One region of the Streptomyces sp. NPDC003720 genome, then DNA from elsewhere that is predicted to be linked to it. Evidence: riboswitches for the same ligand, from Rfam matches in the RefSeq annotation. Region 1 holds a riboswitch; each other region holds the start of a gene.
What was found. Region 1 has a riboswitch for cobalamin ahead of ACFYU0_RS33245 (ribonucleoside-diphosphate reductase subunit alpha). Riboswitches for the same ligand answer to the same signal wherever they lie in the genome.
Positions count from the first base shown of each region.

Region 1 (3,201 bases):
GCGACCACCGCTCGTCGGCGTCGACCCGGCGCATGAACTCGTCCGGGATCCAGTGCGCGAGGTTCAGGTTGTGCGTACGGCGGGCGTCCTCACCGGTGTTGTCCCGCAGCTCCAGGAACTCCTCGATGTCGGAGTGCCAGGTCTCCAGGTACACCGCGGCGGCCCCCTTGCGCCGGCCGCCCTGGTTCACCGCGGCCACCGAGGCGTCCAGCGTCTTCAGGAAAGGCACGATCCCGTTGGAGTGCCCGTTGGTGCCCCGGATCAGCGAACCGCGGCCGCGGATGCGGGAGTAGGACAGGCCGATGCCGCCGGCGTGCTTGGAGAGGCGGGCGACCTGGTGGTACCGGTCGTAGATGGAGTCCAGCTCGTCCAGCGGGGAGTCGAGGAGGTAGCAGGACGACATCTGCGGATGCCGGGTGCCGGAGTTGAAGAGGGTGGGGGAGGAGGGCAGGTAGTCGAGCCGGCTCATCAGGCCGTACAGCGCGGCGACCTCGTCCACGGAGCGGGCGGTGTCGTCCTCGGCCAGGCCGGCGGCGACGCGCAGCATGAAGTGCTGCGGCGTCTCGATCACCCGGCGGGTGATGGGGTGGCGGAGCAGGTAGCGGCTGTGCAGCGTGCGCAGGCCGAAGTACCCGAAGCGGTCGTCGGCCGCCGGGTCGACCAGCGCGTCGAGCCGTTCGGCGTGCAGCCGCACGAACTCCGCGGTGCGGTCGGCGACGAGACCCTCACGATGGCCGACGGCGACCGACCCGGTGAAGGACGTGACGCCCTGCGAGGCGGCCTCGGCGCGGATGGAGACGGTCAGCAGCCGGGCGGCCAGCCGGGAGTAGGCGGGGTCCTCGGAGATCAGTCCGGCGGCCGCCTCCGTGGCCAGCTCGCGCAACTCCGCCTCGTCGGCCCGGGCGGACCGGCCGCGCAGCGCGGCGGCGGCGACCCGGCCGGGGTCGGCGTCGGGGAGGTCGGCGGTCAGCTCGGTCAGGGTCCGCAGCAGTGCGGCACCGGGACCGTCGGTCTCCACCGGGGCTCCGCTCGCCGGGGTGGCTGAAGCCGGGTCGGCTGGCGCGATGGTCACGTGGGGCTCTCCCTCGCTCGGCACGGGGCCTTGCGGAGGGCAGGGGGCAGCGCGAGCGCGCACGGCGTCGCGTCCCCGGCCCATTCCACGAGGCCCGGACGTCGATGAGCACCCGGACCGGACGGCCGGGCGCGTGCTGCCGGCAGGTCCTCGGACTGAACAGGCGTGCGGAGACACGCGAGTACACCGTTGCGGGACAGTTCCGGATTCGCACCGGATTCCCCTGCGGCGACAGCGAGCATGAGCATACATCTAGTGCCGGGCCGTCGTGTCACCCCCACATGTTGTGCCTGTTGCGTGTTGCGACGGCTCCGCAGTGTCAACTCGCACGACAGCGGGCCGCCGGGGGAGGTGCCCTCGGCGGCCCGCTGCGGGTGGTCCGTGACCGGTCGCGCTAGTGGGCGCTTCCCGCGGTGGCGGGCGGGAGCTCCACCTCGACGCCGGGGTCGCCCGCGTCCGCCGTGTAGTCCTCCGGCCGGGTCTCGTCGAGGCCCTCCGGGGCCTTCACGGCCTTCAGGACGAAGGTGAGCACCACGGTGACCACGACATTCAGCACGAACGCGGTGAGGCCGATGTAGCCGATCTCCCCGATGCCCGGGATCTCCTTCGCGGAGCCGCCGAAGTGCTTCTGGGTCGGCGAGGCCACCCCGTACGCGGCGAGCGTGCCGTACACCATGCCGACCGCCCAGCCGGCGAGCAGCGCCCAGCGGTGGAACCAGCGGGTGAACAGGCCGCCGACCAGGGCCGGGAAGGTCTGCAGGATCCAGATGCCGCCCAGCAGCTGGAAGTTGATGGCGACCGTCTTGTCCATCGTCAGGACGAAGACCAGCGCGCCCACCTTCACCAGCAGCGACACGATCTTGGAGACCCGGGTCTCCTCCTTCGGCGTGGCGTCCGGCTTGATGAAGTCCTTGTAGATGTTGCGGGTGAACAGGTTCGCCGCCGCGATGGACATGATGGCCGCGGGCACCAGCGCGCCGATGCCGATCGCCGCGAAGGCCACGCCCGCGAACCAGTCCGGGAACATGTTCTCGAAGAGCTGCGGGATCGCCAGCTGGCCGTTGGTGACCTTCACCCCGGCCGCGATCGCCATGAAGCCGAGCAGGGCCAGCAGGCCGAGCATCAGCGAGTACAGCGGCAGGATCGTGGTGTTGCGGCGGATCACCTCACGGCTCTTGGAGGACAGGGTCGCGGTGATCGAGTGCGGGTACATGAACAGGGCGAGCGCGGAGCCGAGCGCCAGGGTGGCGTACGTCCACTGGCCCGCCTCCGGCGGTGCGAGCGCGCCGCGCGGCTTGCCGGTGGCCGGGTTCACCTGGCTGAAGGCGTCACCCGCCTTGGCGAAGACGTCGTCGAACCCGCCCAGCTTGATCGGGATGTAGATGATCGCCACCGCGATGACGATGTAGATCAGCGCGTCCTTCACGAACGCGATCAGCGCGGGGGCGCGCAGACCGGACGAGTAGGTGTACGCGGCCAGCACGCCGAAGGCGATGAGCAGCGGCAGGTCCTTCACGAACCAGTTGGTGTTCTCGCCGCCGCCGACGCCCATCACGTCCAGCACCGCCTGGATGCCCACGAGCTGGAGCGCGATGTACGGCATCGTCGCGAGGATGCCGGTGACCGCCACGGCCAGCGACAGGCCCTTGGAGCCGAACCGGCCGCGCACGAAGTCCGAGGTGGTGACGTAGCCGTGGCGGTGCGAGACCGACCACAGGCGGGGCAGGAACGTGAAGATGAGCGGGTAGACGAGGATCGTGTACGGGACGGCGAAGAAGCCGGCCGCGCCCGCCGCGTAGATCGCCGCCGGCACGGCGACGAAGGTGTACGCCGTGTACAGGTCGCCGCCGAGCAGGAACCAGGTGATCCAGGTGCCGAACGACCGTCCGCCCAGGCCCCATTCGTCCAGGGAGTGCTCGTTGTCGGCCCTGCGCCAGCGTGCGGCCATGAAGCCCACGACCGTGACGGCCAGGAAGAAGAAGATGAAGACGCCGAGTGCGACGCCGTTGACGCCGTCCTTCACTTCGCCGCACCCCCGCTCCGGGCGCCGCGGGCGCGCTGGTCACGCTGCCACAGCTGGTACGCCAGCATCGTGAGCGCGGTGGAGAGCAGCACCCACAGCATCTGGT
Region 1 covers NZ_JBIANZ010000015.1:168,533-171,733, reverse strand. The annotation lists gene ACFYU0_RS33245 (ribonucleoside-diphosphate reductase subunit alpha) at 1-1,072, opposite strand, end outside; cobalamin riboswitch at 1,196-1,355, opposite strand; gene mctP (monocarboxylate uptake permease MctP) at 1,467-3,095, opposite strand; gene ACFYU0_RS33235 (DUF3311 domain-containing protein) at 3,092-3,201, opposite strand, start outside.

Region 2 (3,201 bases), on a different contig from region 1:
ACGGAAGACGTAGCGGTCCCGGGCCGCGGAGCCGGGGCCGGCCAGCAGCGCCTCCTCGAACCAGGGGTGCCGGTGCGAGGTGTGGTTGGGGACGACGTCGACGACCACCTTCAGACCGAGGCGGTGGGCCTCGGCCACCAGTGCGTCGAAGTCGTCCAGGGTGCCGAGGCGGGAGTCGACGCCCCGGGGGTCGGCGACGTCGTAGCCGCCGTCGGCCAGTTCCGAGGGGTAGAAGGGGCTCAGCCACAGGGCGTCGACGCCGAGCGTGGCGAGGTGGTTCAGGCGCTGGGCGACTCCCCTGAGGTCGCCGAGCCCGTCGCCGTCGGCGTCGGCGAAGCTGCGCGGATACACCTGGTACACGACGGCCTGGCGCCACCAGTCCGGGTTCCGGGACGAGAGGTCTGCCATGCGGGCTCCCTTCGGGAAGGACGACAGTACAGAGCCTGTCCACATTGCCCGGAAAGAGAACCTTCAGGTGATGGGGAGTGGATCCTTCCCCGTGTGACGAAGTTGTGACGGAGCCATGAACGCCCCCTGCATACACGCAGGTTGACAGGTTTCAACACGGCCGATCACCATGGCCTCACACTGTGGCGCATGTGACCAATGGGCCGCGTGTCTCTTCTGACTTCTTCGCTCACTCGAGCTTCTGCGATGGGATACCCATGTCCATAGCCAGACGTGTCACCGCGCGCCGCCTGCTGGGGACGGGCGCCGCGTCACTCGCCCTCTGCGCCGCCTCGGTCGCCGCCGCCTCCGGCGCGTGGGCCCACGGCGCGCACGGCGGTGACGGCTGGAGGTCCGGCGGCCACTACGCGCCCGGCACCGGCGCGGGCACCGAGACCGGCACCGACCGCTGCCAGTTCTCGCTGGACGGCGTGAACTTCTTCGACTCGGTGAAGGTGGACGACCAGAACCTCCGGCCGACCGAGGACGGCAAGGTCCACGTCAAGGTGCGTGCCGCCGGGGGCGCCGCGGGCTGCACCGCCTCGCTGGCCTCCTACCTGGCCCACGGCGCGAGCTTCGCCACCTCCGGCGAGCAGGTCTTCGTCGACTTCGACACCGTGGCCGTGAAGCCGGGCGACACCGACTCCCTCGACATCGCGGTGCCGGACGCGGGCTGCTTCGCGCAGATCGACCTCTACCGCGGCGCGGTCAAATTCGACGGCAAGAACGGCGCGAACGACGGCTTCGAGCACGGGGACCTGCCCAAGGGCCCGGACCACCCGGTCATCAAGGACAAGCTGATCGCGGCCTGGAACGGCGGCACCAAGGACTGCGCCACCACGCCCGAGCAGCCGCAGTCCCCGTCGCCGAGCGCCCCCGCGGACGACTCGGCGTCGCCCGCGCCGAGCACGTCGGAGCCGTCCACGCCGAGCGACTCGGAGTCGTCCGCCGCGCCGTCCCCGGCCGCCACGGAGTCGGCGCCGGCCCCGTCCGCCTCCGAGTCGCGGGCCGGCTCGGCGCCCACCCCGGACGGGGGCGACGACGGGGGCGACCTCGCGGAGACCGGTGGCGGCGGCAACTCGGGGCTGATCGCGGGCGGGGCCGCCGTGCTGGTCGCCGGCGGAGCCGCCTTCGTGCTCGTCTCGCGCCGCAGGCGGGGCGCCCAGGGCTGACGGCCCGGCCCACCACGACCCCCGCCGTCCCGCGGCAGCCGCAAGGCCCGCGGGACGGCGGGGGCGTCTCGCATGTGATCTTGCGTACCCGCACCGGTGCCCGGCTAGGCGGACGGGCGTTCACCCGCCTACGGTGGGCGGGCCGTGGTGCTCGGGAAGTCGGTGACGGCCCCTCAGGGGTCCATGCCGACGCGGCCCTCGCCACTGTGATCGGGGAGTTCCCGTCCCGTCCGGCGTCCGCCGGGCCACTGGCCGTGTCCACGGCTGGGAAGGCAGGGACGGCGAACGCACCACCCCGTAAGCCAGGAGACCGGCCACGGCAGCTCACGAGATGATCCACGAGGTGCTGGAGCGTGAATCCGATGGCCGATGCCGCTGCCTTCCGATGGCGACGCGAGGACACGATCAGGACGGCGGGGCTGCTGGGGGTGATCGCCGCCCTGCACGTCGTCGCCTTCGGGGTGCTGTTCCTGCTCGTCGCCCCCGGGCACTACAAGGTCGGCCAGGACGTCTTCGGCGTCGGCCTCGGCGTCACCGCCTACACCCTGGGCATGCGGCACGCCTTCGACGCCGACCACATCGCCGCGATCGACAACACCACCCGCAAGCTGATGGCCGACGGCAGGCGGCCGGTGTCGGTGGGCTTCTGGTTCGCGCTGGGCCACTCCGGCGTGGTGGTGCTGCTGGCCCTGCTGATCGCGGGCGGCACCCGGCTCGCCGGCCGGGTCATGGACGAGCACTCGCGCACCCACCAGGTGCTCGGCTTCATGGGCACGACGATCTCCGGCGCCTTCCTCTACCTCATCGCCGCCCTCAATCTGGTCGCGCTGGCCGGCATCCTGAGGGTGTTCCGGGCGATGCGGTCCGGCACGTACGACGAGCGTGAGCTGGAACAGCACCTGGACTCGCGGGGGTTCATGAACCGCGTCCTCGGGCGGCTGACCAAGTCCATCTCGCGGCCGGGCCAGATGTTCCCGCTGGGCTTCCTGTTCGGCCTCGGCTTCGACACGGCCACCGAGGTCACGCTGATGGTGATGGCCGGTTCGGGCGCGGCGGCCGGACTGCCCTGGTACGCGGTCCTGTGCCTGCCGCTGCTCTTCGCCGCCGGGATGAGCCTGTTCGACACCCTCGACGGCACGTTCATGAACTTCGCCTACCAGTGGGCGTTCTCCAACCCGGTGCGCAAGGTCTTCTACAACCTCACGATCACCGGGCTGTCCATCGCCGTCGCGTTCCTCATCGGCACCATCGAGCTGGTCGGCGTCCTGCACGAGAAGTTCGCCCTGGGCGACGCCGTGACCGGCTGGATCGCCGGGCTGGACCTGGACAGCGTCGGCTACGTCATCGTGGGGCTGTTCGTGGTGGTGTGGGCGGCGGCGCTGGCGTACTGGCGGCTGGCGCGGGTGGAGGAGCGCTGGACGGCACGGGTCCCGGCGGCGTCCGACTGAGCCGGGGCCGGTGGGACGGCACGGGTCCCGGCGGCGTCCTACGGATCCGGGGTCGGTGGGACGGCACGGGTCCCGGCGGCGTCCGACTGAGCCGGGGTCGGCGGCCTAGGCCGGGGGCCCCTCGACCGTCTCCA
Region 2 covers NZ_JBIANZ010000004.1:344,996-348,196, reverse strand. The annotation lists gene ACFYU0_RS13325 (glycoside hydrolase family 13 protein) at 1-408, opposite strand, end outside; gene ACFYU0_RS13320 (LAETG motif-containing sortase-dependent surface protein) at 666-1,619, shown strand; cobalamin riboswitch at 1,748-1,953, shown strand; gene ACFYU0_RS13315 (HoxN/HupN/NixA family nickel/cobalt transporter) at 1,982-3,067, shown strand; gene ACFYU0_RS13310 (nucleoside hydrolase) at 3,173-3,201, opposite strand, start outside.
Region 2: another riboswitch for cobalamin. It lies ahead of ACFYU0_RS13315 (HoxN/HupN/NixA family nickel/cobalt transporter); the one in region 1 lies ahead of ACFYU0_RS33245 (ribonucleoside-diphosphate reductase subunit alpha).

Region 3 (3,201 bases), on a different contig from region 1:
CGTGCTTGCCGAGGTGGATCATCGCGTCGGCGCCGAAGCCGCCCTCCGTCTGCGGGGCGGCGATCCAGCGGTAGGCAGCCAGGTAGTGGTGGGAGGGCGGGAGGTCCGGGTCGTGGTAGATGGCGATGGGGTTCTCGCCGAAGCCGCGCGGGGGCTGGATCAGAATGAGCAGATTGCCGAAGCGCAGGGCCGCGAGGACGATGTCGCCCTCCCGGTTGCGACTGCGGTCGACGAACATCTCGCCCGGCGCCGGCCCCCAGTGCTCCTCCACCGCCGTCCGCAGTTCCTTGGGGAGCGTGGCGAACCAGCGCCGGTAGTCGGCGGCCGGGATACGGACCGGGTTGCGGGCCAGCTGTTCCTCGGTGAGCCAGTCCTGGTCGTGACCGCCCGCCTCGATGAGCGCGCGGATCAGTTCGTCACCGTCACCGGAGGCCAGGCCGGGGATGTGCGTGTCCGAGCCGAAGTCGTACCCCTCGTCGCGAAGGCGCCTGAGCAGGGCTACGGCGCTGGCGGGAGTGTCCAGGCCGACCGCGTTGCCGATCCGGGAGTGCTTGGTGGGGTACGCCGACAGGACGAGGGCCAGGCGCTTCCGGGCCGGCGGGATGTGGCGGAGGCGGGCGTGGCGTACGGCGATTCCGGCGACCCGGGCCGCACGCTCGGGATCGGCGACGTAGGCCGGGAGGCCGTCGGCGTCGATCTCCTTGAAGGAGAACGGCACGGTGATCAGGCGGCCGTCGAACTCGGGGACCGCGATCTGGCTGGCCGCGTCCAGCGGGGAGACGCCCTCGTCGTTCTCCTCCCAGGTGGTGCGGGACCCGGTCAGGCACAGGGCCTGGAGGATGGCGACGTCGAGCGAGGTGAGCGCGCCCGCGTCCCAGGACTCGTCGTCGCCGCCGGCCGATGCCTCGGCCGGCTTGGTGCCTCCGGCCGCCAGGACCGTGGTGACGATGGCGTCGGCGGCCCGGAGTTCGGCGATCAGGTCGGACTCGGGGGCGCGCAGGGAGGCCACGTACAGCGGGAGCGGTCGTCCGCCGGCTTCCTCGATGGCGTCGCAGAGCGTGTGCACGAAGGCGGTGTTGCCGCTCATGTGGTGGGCCCGGTAGTAGAGCACCGCCACGGTGGGGAAGTTCGGTTCGCCGCTGGGTGCCGACCGTTGCAGTGGGCCCCATGTGGGTGCGGGGGCCGGTGCCTCGAAGCCGTGGCCGGTGAGCAGGACCGTGTCGGAGAGGAAGCGGGCGAGCTGCTCCAGGTTGGCGGGGCCGCCGTGGGCGAGGTAGGCGTGGGCCTCGGCGGCGATGCCGACGGGGACGGTGGAGGCGGCCATCAGCTGGGCGTCGGGGGCCTGTTCGCCAGTCAGGACGATCACCGGGCGGCCGTCGGCCAGCAGCAGGTCGAGGCCGTCCTGCCAGGCGCGGATGCCGCCGAGGAGGCGTACGACGATCAGGTCCACGCCGTCGAGGAGGGCGGGAAGGTCGTCGAGGTGCAGGCGGGCCGGATTGGCGAAGCGATAGGCGACCGGGCCGTCGGCCGCGCGGGCGCTGAGCAGGTCGGTGTCGGACGTCGACAGGAGAAGGATCATGCGCGGTCGGCCTTCCTCGGGGTCCGCGCCCCGGGCGGTTCAGGACGGCGGGAGTTCCTGGCTCACCCGGCCCCTTGAGGGACAGGCTCACAGTGGCGGGACCGCGCCGGAGTCGCACCGGGCTTCCTCCCCTGTCGCCGTCTGCGGCGAAGGCGGACCGGATGATCCACCGAGGAGCATAGTAAGGGGCACTGAAGAGGTACGGGGCATACGTTTGGTCGGATCGTCGGTATGCTCGCCGCCATGTCCACGGCTCCCGTACTTCTGTCGTCCCAGGCCGCAGCGGTCTTCCGGGACCGCGGTGACGCCTGTCCGGGCGCGTTGCGGCTGCACCCGGCAGACGACGGCGCGTTGGCGCGGGTACGGATTCCCGGGGGCGTGCTCCGCGTCGATCAGGCCAGGGCACTCGGGCGTGCGGCACGCGAGTTGGGCGACGGGGAGCTGCATCTGACCTCACGGGGTAACGTGCAGCTGCGTGGGCTTCATGCCGACTACGGTGGCGAGTTGGCGGAGCGGCTGAGTGCAGCCGGGCTGCTTCCGTCGTGGCGGCACGAGCGGATTCGTAACGTCGTCGCATCGCCACTGTCCGGCCTCGACGGGCACGGGTTCGCCGACGTACGGCCGTGGCTGCCGGCGCTGGACGAGCTGATCTGCGCGAGCGAGACGGCGGCCGGGCTGTCCGGGCGGTTCCTCTTCGCCCTCGACGACGGGCGCGGGGACGTGGCCGGTCTGGGAGCCGACGTGACGGTACGGGCGACGCCGGACGGGGATGCGTGGCTGTGGATCGGAGAGTCCGATCGCGTCGCCCTCGTCAGCGCCGAGGACGCGCCCGCAGCAGCTGTCCTGGCTGCGGAAGTCTTCCTGGAGTCAAGTCGGGGCCGCGCGTGGCGGGTTGCCGAACTCGGCGAAGCAGCCGATGACTTGATGGGTGAGGTGTTGGCGCGCCTTCCACAGGGGCGAGCCGCGGTCGCACCCTCGTGGCCCGTCGGAGTGCCGCCGCGACCGGGCGTCGTCGAGAACCCCGACGGTGGAACGGGACTGTCCGTCCTTGCCCCGCTGGGTCGTATCACCGCCGCCCAGTGGACGCAGTTGACGGCTGTCGCATCCTCCGAGGCACGCCTGACCCCCTGGCGGGGCGTGGTCCTTCCCACCGTCACCGCCGACCGCCTCGCCGCCCTCACCACCGCCGGACTGATCACCGACCCCGCCTCCCCCTGGCTCGGCGTCGGCGCCTGCACCGGACGGCCCGGCTGCGTCAAGTCGCGCACAGACATCCGTACGGACGCGGCGGCGGCTCTCGCCCCCGGCGGCGAGCTCCCGGCGTACTTCTCCGGCTGTGAGCGGCGCTGCGGCCGGCCGCGCGGCGACCACGTCGACGTCGTCGCCACCGAGGCCGGCGGGTACCGGATCTCCGTCGTACGAGACGGACGCCCAGCCCCCGCCACCACCATCGACGACCCTTCGCAGCTCGCGACCGCCCTCGCGGCGGCCCGCACGGACGACACGGATGACTAGGAGCACGGTGTTCGAGTACGAGAAGGACGGCGCGGCCATCTACCGCCGGTCCTTTGCCACGATTCGCGCGGAGGCGGACCTCGCGGGCCTGCCCGCCGACGTCAGCC
Region 3 covers NZ_JBIANZ010000006.1:158,194-161,394, forward strand. The annotation lists gene cobN (cobaltochelatase subunit CobN) at 1-1,579, opposite strand, end outside; cobalamin riboswitch at 1,608-1,756, opposite strand; gene cobG (precorrin-3B synthase) at 1,823-3,094, shown strand; gene ACFYU0_RS18180 (precorrin-8X methylmutase) at 3,087-3,201, shown strand, end outside.
Region 3: another riboswitch for cobalamin. It lies ahead of cobN (cobaltochelatase subunit CobN); the one in region 1 lies ahead of ACFYU0_RS33245 (ribonucleoside-diphosphate reductase subunit alpha).

Region 4 (3,201 bases), on a different contig from region 1:
AAGACGCTCACCACCCGGCCCAACGGCCGGTCGGCCGACTGGATCGCCCCCGGTCCGTCCAACGGCTGCGCCATGGCCTGCGTGTACTGCTACGTGCCGCGCCGCAAGGGATACGCCAATCCCGTCACCGTCTTCACCAACATCGAGCGGATCATCGCCCACCTGGGCCGGCACATCGCGCGCCAGGGCCCCAAGCGGGAACCCAACCAGTGCGACGACCGGGCGTGGGTCTACGACATCGGCGAGAACGGCGACTGCTCGGTGGACGCGCTGATCTGCGACAACACCGCCGATCTCGTGCACGCATTCCGGCAGTGGCCCACCGCCAAGGCGTCCTTCGCCACGAAGTTCGTGAACCCGGATCTGCTCGCGCTGGACCCGCGGGGCCGCACCCGCGTCCGGTTCTCGGTCATGCCGGGCGAGGACTCGCGGCTGCTGGACATCCGGACGTCGCCGGTGGCCGAGCGGATCGCCGCCGCGGCCGACTTCCTGGACGCGGGGTACGAGGTGCACTTCAACCTCTCCCCCGTCGTGCTGCGCCCCGGATGGCAGGAGGCCTGGGCCGAGCTGCTCCGGCAGCTCGACGACGTGCTCCCGGACCGGGTCAGACGGCAGGCCGCCGCCGAAGTGATCATGCTGACCCACAACCGGGAACTGCACGAGGTGAACCTCGGCTGGCATCCGCGCGCCGAGGACGTGCTCTGGCAGCCCGGCGTCCAGGAGGGCAAACGCTCCGAGAACGGGGCGCTGAACGTGCGCTACGACCACGTGGTCAAGGCGAGGGCGCTGGACGAGCTGCGCGGGCTCGTCGCGGCGCACGCCCCCTGGCTGCGCATCCGGTACGCCTTCTGAACCGGGCCCCGCGGACCGCTCCTGACGACGGCCGCGGGGTCCTCCGGCCGACGCGCGGCGCCGGCCCGTGAGCGGGCCGGCGCCGCGCGTCCGGGGGGGGTGCCTCAGTGATGCGCGGCCGGGGCGCCCAGACCGGCGGCCCGGCATCCGCCCGGCCCGCGTTCCGCGGCGAGCACGCGTTCCGCGAGGACGCCGAAGACCAGTCCGAACGAGGTCCACAGCGTCGCCTGGACGGCCAGCGCGGCCAGACGGAACTGCCAGAGCAGGCTCGGGGAGAAGTCCTTGGGGACCTCGTCGACGGCCGGCAGGAACGCGTAGGCGAGCCCGGCGGCCAGGAGGAAGAACGCGCCCGCGGCCACCGTCGCGTTCCAGTTGCCCAGCCGGGGGGCGAGCCGCTTGCCGAGGATCACCGTGGCGACCGCCAGCAGCACGCTCAGGACCAGCATCAGGAAGTACAGCGCGGTGCGCCTGCCGATCGTGTCGGGGTCGCCGACGGACGGCGGATTGGCCGGGTACTTCAGGAACGGCACGACGTAGACGGCGACGAGGCCCGCGGCCGCCAGGAGCAGCGCGCTCGCGCGGGGCCCGAAGCGGCCTACGCGGCCCAGCGCGAAGCAGTAGGCGAGGGCGGCGATGCCGCCGAACGCGATGCCGTAGACGAGCACGCCGGTGGACAGGCCGGCGGTCGACTGCATCGTGCGGGAGACCGCCTCCACGCCGTGTTCGTGGGAGTGCGCCTCTTCGTAGGCGATGGCCGCGTCGACACGCGGCTCACCGAGGAAGTAGGCGACGACGAGGGCGAGCAGGCCCGCGGTGAGTCCCGCGAGCATGCCACGCACCAACAGGTTCCGGACGGTTGCCGAATTCATGAGCCCGTGCGCTTCCTCGCCCGGTCAGTGGCAGGGGAAGCCGAGCAGATGCCGGGCGTCGTGCACCCACTCGTGCACGTTCTCACCGGACGTCACGGAGGTGGCGCCCTGTTCGGCGCCGACGAAGTACAGCAGGACCAGCATCAGGACGCCGAAGAAGACCGCCCAGGGGACGATGGCGCCGATCGGCAGCTTGGCGGGAAGGGCGGTGGGGGTGGGCTGAATGGCGGACTGCGCCATGGCAGGACCTCCTGGGGAACTCGCGTCCCTGCTCGGTGGTGCACGGGACGACGGGCGGGTCTGACTTGCCCGGCCCGCACCGGGATGGGTGCGTACAGGGCTCACAGTGGCGCGACCGTGCCGGATTCCCACCGGCTTCCGCGTTCCGTCGTCTCTGTCGCCGAGAAGGTACCGCGAAGTGCGGGTGCGGCCAAGTGCGCACGGGCCGGGGACTGCGCGCCCCCGCGACCGCCGTAGGCTGTGGAACCCCTGTGCCGAAAGGGCCGTTGACGATGCGGGCGACCTCATGACGACCCGAGTGACGCTGGTCTCACCGGCGATGAACCCCTCCCTGCGGGAGGCCCGCTTCGACGACGGGTGTTCGCTCGACGCGGCCGGCGCCGCGCGCGCCCACGCGGCCGCCGGCGAACTGCGGACCGCCGCGACGGCCCTCGTCTCCCCCACCGTCCGCTGCCGGGAGACGGCGGCCGCGCTGGGTCTCGACGCACGCGCCGAACCCGCCCTGGCGGGCCTCGACATGGGCCGCTGGCGGGGGCGGACCCTCGACGAGGTCGGCGCCGGGGAGCCGGAGGCGCTGGCCCGGTGGCTGGCCGACCCGGCGGCTGCCCCGCACGGCGGGGAGTCGGTGCGCCTTCTGTGCGCCCGGGTCGGGGACTGGCTGGAGGAGGCCGCCCGGTGCGCCGGCCGCACGGTGGCGGTGGTCGAGCCGGAGGTCGTGCGGGCCGTGGCCGTGCGGGTGCTCGGCGCTCCGGAGACGGCCTTCTGGCGGATCGACGTACCGCCCCTGACCGCCACCTCGTTCACCGGCCGGGCGGGACGCTGGAACCTCACGCCCGGCACCGCGCTGGGCGGATCGAGCGGCACCCCGTAGACCCCCTCAGGACGCTTACGGACGCGCACTGGACGCCGTTGTGCCCGGCCGTGAGACTGGGCCGGGTCCGACGCCCCCGGCTCCCCAGGACGGTGACCATGCAAGAGGAACTGCCCCGCGTCGAACTCACCCCGCAGGCCGCGGAACTGGTGCGCCGGCTGCGGGCCGAGCACGGGCCGCTGATGTTCCACCAGTCCGGCGGCTGCTGTGACGGCAGCGCGCCCATGTGCTACCCCGACGGGGAGTTCCGCACCGGCGGTTCGGACGTGCTGCTGGCCGAGCTGGCGGTGGACGGCGTCGAGGAGCCCGTGACCTTCTGGATGTCGCGGAGCCAGTACGAGGCCTGGAGCCACACCCGGCTCATCGTGG
Region 4 covers NZ_JBIANZ010000001.1:158,394-161,594, reverse strand. The annotation lists gene ACFYU0_RS00835 (spore photoproduct lyase family protein) at 1-852, shown strand, start outside; gene ACFYU0_RS00830 (CbtA family protein) at 957-1,721, opposite strand; gene ACFYU0_RS00825 (CbtB-domain containing protein) at 1,746-1,961, opposite strand; cobalamin riboswitch at 1,997-2,141, opposite strand; gene ACFYU0_RS00820 (histidine phosphatase family protein) at 2,248-2,832, shown strand; gene ACFYU0_RS00815 (DUF779 domain-containing protein) at 2,931-3,201, shown strand, end outside.
Region 4: another riboswitch for cobalamin. It lies ahead of ACFYU0_RS00825 (CbtB-domain containing protein); the one in region 1 lies ahead of ACFYU0_RS33245 (ribonucleoside-diphosphate reductase subunit alpha).